2 regions of the Gottfriedia acidiceleris genome follow, and region 2 is predicted to be linked to the other one. Evidence: riboswitches for the same ligand, from Rfam matches in the RefSeq annotation. Region 2 holds a riboswitch; the other holds the start of a gene.

What was found. Region 2 has a riboswitch for S-adenosylmethionine ahead of MY490_RS13400 (2,3-diketo-5-methylthiopentyl-1-phosphate enolase). Riboswitches for the same ligand answer to the same signal wherever they lie in the genome.
Region 1: another riboswitch for S-adenosylmethionine. It lies ahead of metK (methionine adenosyltransferase); the one in region 2 lies ahead of MY490_RS13400 (2,3-diketo-5-methylthiopentyl-1-phosphate enolase).

Annotation. Positions count from the first base shown of each region.
Region 1 covers NZ_CP096034.1:765,584-769,728, forward strand. Annotated here, with positions in the region: gene pckA (phosphoenolpyruvate carboxykinase (ATP)) at 1-1,530, opposite strand, end outside; SAM riboswitch class I at 1,841-1,954, shown strand; gene metK (methionine adenosyltransferase) at 2,164-3,360, shown strand; gene MY490_RS03640 (NAD(P)-dependent alcohol dehydrogenase) at 3,508-4,145, shown strand, end outside.
Region 2 covers NZ_CP096034.1:2,822,288-2,826,432, forward strand. Annotated here, with positions in the region: gene MY490_RS13390 (carbon-nitrogen family hydrolase) at 1-403, opposite strand, end outside; gene MY490_RS13395 (pyridoxal phosphate-dependent aminotransferase) at 547-1,734, shown strand; SAM riboswitch class I at 1,792-1,895, shown strand; gene MY490_RS13400 (2,3-diketo-5-methylthiopentyl-1-phosphate enolase) at 1,959-3,179, shown strand; gene MY490_RS13405 (2-hydroxy-3-keto-5-methylthiopentenyl-1-phosphate phosphatase) at 3,186-3,839, shown strand; gene MY490_RS13410 (methylthioribulose 1-phosphate dehydratase) at 3,836-4,145, shown strand, end outside.

The DNA of each region.
Region 1 (4,145 bases), 2.1 Mb from region 2:
GAAGTTTTCTTTGAATTTAGTTACTAATTCAAGAGCTTTTTGATCATAAGATGATTTGTCTTCCCAAGTTGTTGAAGGAACTAATACGCTATCAGGTACACCAGGTACATGAGTTGGAATTGCTAAACCGAAAAACTCATCTTGTGTAGTCTCAATATTGTTTAAATCACCTTCAAGTGCAGCATGAACCATTGCTCTTGTGTAAGAAAGATTCATACGTTTACCAACGCCGTATTCTCCACCAGTCCAACCAGTGTTTACTAAGAATACATTTACATTATGTTTTTCAATTTTTTCACCAAGCATTTTTGCATATTCTACAGCTGGAAGCGGTAAGAATGGTGATCCGAAACATGTTGAGAATGTTACTTGTGGAGAAGTAACACCACGTTCAGTACCTGCTAATTTACTAGTAAATCCACTTAAGAAGTGGTACATAGCTTGCTCTTTTGTTAATTTACTGATTGGAGGTAATACTCCAAATGCATCAGCAGTTAAAAAGATAATTGCATGCGGATGTCCAGCAACGCTTGGCTCAATGATATTTTGAATTGCTTGCATTGGGTATGCAGCACGAGTATTTTCTGTTAAAGTTGTATCATCATAGTCAGCTAAACGGCTATCAGATTTAACAACTACATTTTCTAAAACTGTACCAAATTTAATTGCAGAGAAAATTTGAGGCTCTTTTTCAAATGTTAAATTGATACATTTAGCATAGCATCCGCCTTCAATATTGAACACACCATTATCTGACCAACCGTGCTCGTCATCACCGATTAGCTTACGGTCTGCATCTGCAGATAATGTAGTTTTACCAGTACCTGAAAGTCCAAAGAATAATGCTACATCGCCTTCGCTACCAACGTTAGCAGAACAGTGCATTGGTAAAACATTATTTTGTGGTAATAGGAAATTCATGATTGAGAAAATGGATTTTTTCATTTCTCCAGCATATTCCGTACCACCAATTAAGATAATTTTCTTTTCAAATGATACAATAACAAATGCCTCTGAATTTGTTCCATCAACTACAGGGTCTGCTTTAAATGTCGGAGCTGAAACAATTGTAAACTCTGCTTCATGAGTTTGAAGCTCTTGCTCAGTTGGGCGAATAAATAATTGATGAGCAAATAAGTTGTGCCATGCAAATTCGTTAATTACTTGGATAGGTAAACGATACTCCGTATCAGCACCAGCAAATCCTTTAAATAAGAATAATTCGTTACGATCTTTTAAGTAGTTAAGTACTTTGCTATATAATTTTTCGAATACGTCAGCAGAGATTGGTTGATTTACTGAACCCCAATCGATTAAACTTTCAACAGATGCCTCTTTAACAATAAATTTATCTTTAGGTGAACGTCCAGTATATTTGCCTGTTGAAACGCTAACTGCTCCTGTTGACGTTAAAATTCCTTCTTGTCTTGTTAGGACTTTTTCAACTAACTCAGAAACGCTTAGTTGGTTATACACTTGATTACTAGTAAGTAATTCGTTTAATTCAAAGTTTACATCAACTGTCTTCATATACTAATACCATCCTTTAAATATAATTTGTCTGCCATGTAGGTATCTCGATAAATAGTATAACACATTTATTTTAATAGTGTATACTATTAGTTGGCAAAATGTGTTATGAATTTGATTAAAAAATAAATTTGAGTAAAATTTACTTATTAAATGAAGTAAGTTATTTAAATGTAAGTAATAATTAGTAATTTCCAATTAAATAGAAATGAATGTAGAGATAAAGCTATTGTAGAATTATGTCTAAGTTGTGATGAAAATTGTTGACAAGAAAGTGAAATTTTAATATGATACTTTTCATACGGATACTCTCTTATCCCGAGTAGGTGGAGGGATACAGGCCCTACGAAGCCCAGCAACCTCACTTTTAGTGAAAGGTGCTGAACCTGATGCAAGACTTTTTTTATGTCTTGGACGATAAGAGCGAAAGGCAAATAACCAAGAACCCTTTCCTCATGTAATAGTTGATAAGAGGAAGGCTTTTTTTTTGCTCAAAACTTAAATACAGTGGCAATTTCGTAATTTACACTGAGTTATCTTTATCTTAAATGGGAAACATAGGAATAGGAACAAACTTTTTATTCTTATGTTGAGAAAAAAGAGATCCGTCAATTCAATTTAGGAGGGGACTCAATGTCACAACGTCGTTTATTTACTTCAGAATCAGTTACAGAAGGTCATCCAGATAAAATCTGTGACCAAATCTCAGATTCAATTCTTGATGCAATTTTAGCAAATGATCCGAATGCTCGTGTAGCAGCGGAAACTTCAGTTACAACAGGTTTAGTACTTGTTGCAGGTGAAATTACAACTTCTACTTATGTAGATATACCAAAAATCGTTCGCGAAACAATCCGTGAAATCGGTTATGACCGTGCAAAATACGGATTCGATGCAGATACATGTGCAGTTTTAACTTCTATCGATGAGCAATCAGCAGATATCGCTCTAGGTGTAGATCAAGCGTTAGAAGCTCGTGAAGGTAGCATGACAGATGAAGAAATTGAAGCAATCGGTGCAGGAGACCAAGGTTTAATGTTCGGTTTTGCTGTTAATGAAACACCTGAATTAATGCCACTTCCAATTTCGTTATCTCACAAAATTGCTCGCCGTTTAACTGAAGTTAGAAAAAATGAAACAGTTTCTTACTTACGTCCAGACGGTAAAACTCAAGTAACAGTTGAGTATGATGAAAACAATAAACCAGTTCGTATTGATGCAATTGTTATATCAACACAACATGGTCCAGAAGCTACTCAAGCTCAAATTGAAAATGATATGAAAGAACTTGTAATTAAACCAGTTGTACCAGCTGAGTTAATTGATGAAAACACAAAATTCTTTATCAACCCAACAGGTCGTTTCGTAATTGGTGGACCTCAAGGGGATGCTGGTTTAACAGGTCGTAAAATTATTGTTGATACTTACGGTGGATATGCTCGTCACGGTGGTGGCGCATTCTCTGGTAAAGATGCAACTAAAGTTGACCGTTCTGCTGCTTACGCTGCACGTTACGTTGCGAAAAACATTGTAGCTGCTGGCTTAGCTGATAAAGCTGAAGTTCAATTAGCATATGCAATTGGTGTAGCTAAACCAGTTTCAATCGCTATTGATACTTTTGGTACAGGTAAAGTTTCAGAAGAAAAATTAGTTGAAGTAATTCGCAACAACTTTGACCTACGTCCAGCTGGAATTATTAAAATGCTTGACCTACGTCGTCCAATTTACAAACAAACTGCTGCTTATGGTCACTTTGGCCGTACAGATATCGATCTTCCTTGGGAGCGTACTGATAAAGCAGAAGTTTTAAAAACTGAAGCAGGTCTATAATAAAATGATTAAGGCTGAATATGGCATATGCTATATTCAGTCTTTTTTTTAGTTAGAATCACACTGTTTTATTCTACATATAGGTATACTTAAAAATATTTTTCATAGGTTTAAATGACTAAATTAAAGTTTGTAATGGAGGAACCTATGAAGGCGATTATATGTACAAAATATGGTCCACCAGAAGTTCTTCAATTAACAGAAGTTGAAAAACCAAAAATAAAAGATGATGAGGTATTAATTAAAATACATGCAACAACTGTAACCGCAGGAGATGTAAAACTTCGAAGCTCCGATTTTCCTTTTATGTATTGGCTGCCTTCACGCCTTATGTTTGGATTTACTAAGCCGAAAAATCAAATACCAGGTTGTGAGCTTGCAGGAGAAATAGTCACAGTTGGCAAAAACGTAAGAAATTTTAAAACAGGTGATCAAGTTTTTGGATATAGTGGATTTACTTTTGGAGCTAATGCTGAATATATCTCTTTACATGAGGAAAGTGTTCTGGCTAAAAAACCAAAAAATATGTCATTTGAACAAGCAGCAGCTATTCCTGTCGGAGCGCTTACTGCGTTACACTTTCTAAGGAGAAGTATTATTCAAAATGGACAAAAAGTACTTATTTATGGTGCTTCAGGAAGTGTTGGAACATATGCAATTCAGCTAGCTAAATATTTTGGTACAGAAGTTACCGCATTATGTAGTACATCAAACGTAGAATTGGTAAAGGCTTTAGGGGCAGATGAAGTAATCGATTATACAAATGAAGATCTAGCTAAGAGTAA
Region 2 (4,145 bases):
CATCAATTTCAAAAAGGCCATCTGTTTCACCTGATTGTAGATAATGATGCTCGTTCATTAACTGGAACAAATGAACTTTATCATAAGTTTTTACTAATTCGCCAGTACAGCTAATAACAAATAACGTATTCGTAACACCATTTTCCCTTGCAATTGGGAACGAACCAGCAATCAATATTACGTTATTTAATTTTGCGATGGACTGAAGTTCAGAAATAACAGCTTCTTGTTCTCCTGTGTGCAAACCAATTTCTTCCAAACAATAGCCTGTTGTCCATAATTCTGGTAATACTATTATACGGACATTTTCTTTAACAGCTTCGTTTATTTGAGTTTTCATTTTTTCTAAATTAGCTTTTGATTTACCTAAAATAACGTCAGATTGAATACACGCAATTTTAATCACAATTTATTCACCCTATTCTAAATTTTATAGACATTTTTAAATCGAGCATATATGATGGTGAAAGTTATTGCAACAGTCGTTCATGAAAATCATTCGATTAAGAAACGATCTATTCAAATTAATTTTATTATATTTTTGGAGTGATTAACTTGAATCATAGTAAACTATTAAACAATTTACCAAAACAATTTTTTGCTTCACTAGTCCAAAAAGTGAATCAGTCAATAGGTAATGGTCATGATGTCATTAATCTTGGTCAAGGAAATCCAGATCAACCTACACCAGACCATATTATAAAAGCATTGCAAAAGTCTGTTGAGAACCCATTAACTCATCGTTATTCTCCGTTTAGAGGAATGAGCTCTTTAAAAAATGCTGTTGTAGAATTTTATAAACGAGAGTATGATGTTGATTTAGACCCAGATGAAGAAGTAGCCATATTATTCGGTGGAAAAGCTGGATTAGTTGAGCTACCACTTTGTTTATGTGACGAAGGAGATACAATTTTAGTTCCAGACCCAGGCTATCCAGACTATTTATCTGGTATATCTCTTTCAAAAACAGTTCCATACATGCTTCCATTACTTGAAGAAAATCAATTTTTACCAGATTATAAATTAATTCCTCAGGATGTTTTGGAAGCTAGTAAAATATTATTTATTAATTATCCAAATAATCCCACAGGAGCTATAGCAACAGAAGAATTTTTTAAAGAAACTGTTGAGCTAGCAAAAAATAATCAAATTACCGTTTGTCATGATTTTGCTTACGGTGCATTTGGTTTTGACGGCAAAAAACCTTTAAGTTATCTTCAAACGCCAGGAGCAAAGGAATCCGGGATTGAAATTTATACCCTTTCTAAAACTTATAATATGGCTGGCTGGAGAATCGGTTTTGCAGTTGGAAATAAAGAGGTTATTTCAGCAATTAATCTATTACAGGATCATCTTTATGTTAGCATCTTCCCTGCTGTTCAAGAAGCTGCCACTGCTGCGCTAACTGAATCTCAAGAAAGTGTAAAACAACTATTGGAACTATATGAAGAGCGTAGAAATGTATTTATTAGCGGTTGTCACGAAATTGGATGGGAAGTAACTGCACCAGCAGGTTCATTTTTTGCATGGTTAAAAATCCCATCAGGCTTTACCTCACAGGAATTTGCTGATCTATTACTTGAAAAGGCTCACATTGCAGTCGCTCCTGGAAATGGATTTGGAGAATATGGTGAAGGCTATGTAAGAGTTGGCCTACTTTCTGATACTGACAGATTGAAAGAAGCAGTTACTAGATTAAAAGAGATAGAAATATTTTCAAAATTTAATGTTTGACAATTGTGATTGTTCATGAAATAATGCGATTAGATTAAAAATTCAAAATTAAATATTACTTTATTCAGAGTAGGTGGAGGGACCGAGCCCGATGAAACCCGGCAACCGGCTAGTTAACTAGTACGGTGCTAATTCTCGCAGCATTTGCTGGCAGATAAGGTGTAGGTAAACCTCTCCTTAGTGGAGAGGTTTTTTGTTTGATTAAAATTTTTGGAGGTTTTGAAATGAGTGGAGTAATAGCAACTTACCAAGTTTATGATAAAAATCATCAGTTAGAAAAAAAGGCAGAGTCAATCGCGTTAGGTTTAACGATTGGTTCGTGGACAAATTTACCTCAAAATGATCAAATTCAATTACAAAAGCATAAAGGCAAAGTTCTTTCAGTTCGTGAAATAGAATGCGAAGAAAATATCGTTAACTTTTTAGGCTATAAACCGACAAAAGGGATTATTGAAATCTATTATCCTAGCTTAAATTTTTCAGCTGATCTACCAGCAATTTTAACAACAGTTTTCGGTAAGCTATCCCTTGATGGTGAAATTAAACTAATTGATTTAAATTTTACGGATGACATTTTAGCTCTTTTTCCGGGTCCAAAATTTGGTATTAAAGGTATTCGAGAGAAATTGGATGTATATGATCGACCTTTATTAATGAGCATTTTCAAATCAATTATCGGCAGAGATATTCAATACATTTCCGAAGAATTAAAAAAGCAAGCTTTAGGTGGCGTTGATTTAATTAAAGATGACGAGATTCTTTTTGACACAATTACATCTATTACGGATCGTGTCACTCACGGAAAAAATATTTTGAACCAAGTTTATGAAAAAACAGGACACAAAACATTATACGCGGTAAATTTAACGGGCCGTACATATGAGTTAAAAGAAAAAGCATTACGTGCTGCTGAAGCTGGTGCTGATGTATTTTTATTAAATGTATTCTCGTATGGAATTGATGTCCTGCAAGGATTGGTAGAAGATCCATCAATTAATATACCAATTATGGCTCATCCTGCTGTGTCGGGTGCGTTTAGTTCCTCTCCAATTTATGGTATTGACGCAGGATTATTACTTGGTAAACTTTTACGAATTGCGGGTGCAGATTTTAGTCTTTTCCCTTCACCATATGGATCAGTTGCATTAAAAAAAGAGACAGCTTTAAAAATCGCTGAAAATTTAACAGTATCAAATGGATTAAAAGAGACATTCCCAGTCCCTTCTGCTGGAATTCACCCAGGACTAGTGCCTCAATTAATTCAAGATTTTGGAATTGAGCAAGTTATCAACGCTGGCGGTGGTGTTCATGGTCATCCGGATGGACCAATCGGTGGAGGTAATGCATTTAGAGAAGCAATTTCAGCAACATTATCTGGAGTTGAGCTAAAAGACTATGCACTTCCAAATACATCACTACAAAAAGCATTACAACTTTGGGGGTAAACAACAATGGCAATAAAGATTTTTTGTGATTTTGATGGAACAATTACGGTGGGAGACAATATCGTTAATTTAATTAAAGAATTTGCTCCACCTTCAGTAAGTGAATTAACAAGTGAAGTATTAAATGGCAATATCTCGATTCGAGAAGGCGTAGAGAAAATGTTTGCTACGATTCCTTCAACTAAAAAACAAGAAATGACTGATTTTGTAATCGATCGTACTGTCATTCGAGATGGTTTTAGGGATTTTATTCAATTTGTAAGCGTTCAGCAATACGAGTTAAAAGTTGTAAGTGGCGGACTAGATTTTTTTGTTCATCCAATATTAGCGGATTACCTTTCACCCTCGGATATTTTATGTAATCGTACCGACTTTACAGGCCAAACTGTAAAAATTCATTGGGACCACTCTTGTGATCAAAACTGTACGAATGATTGTGGAATGTGCAAACCATCTGTTAAGAGAAAATTTAGTGAAGCAAATGATTTTATCATTGTCATTGGCGATTCAATTACTGACTTACAAATTGCAAAAGAAGCTAATTTAATTTTTGCTCGAGATTTCTTAAAAGATAAATGTGAAGAACTAGCTTTACCTTTCATTCCTTTTGAAAATTTCTATGATATTCGAGCTTCATTAGAGAAGGAGGTGCTAGTATGAAGGACTTTTTCAAACATTTTGATGAAATCCGTGAAGTAAAAAAAGTACTGGCTGATCGAGATTGGTTTTTAGGAACTAGCGGAAATTTATCAATTAAAGTAAATGAAAATCCTTTAAACTTTTTAGTTACAACTAGTGGTAAAGATAAAACTAAACATACTTATGACGATTTTTTACTCGTTAATGAATTTGACAAATCTGTTTGGGATGAATCAAAAAAACCATCAGCTGAAGCCATTTTACATCGCCTAATTTATCAACACACAAATGCTAAATGCGTTCTTCATGTACACACTTTAGCAAATA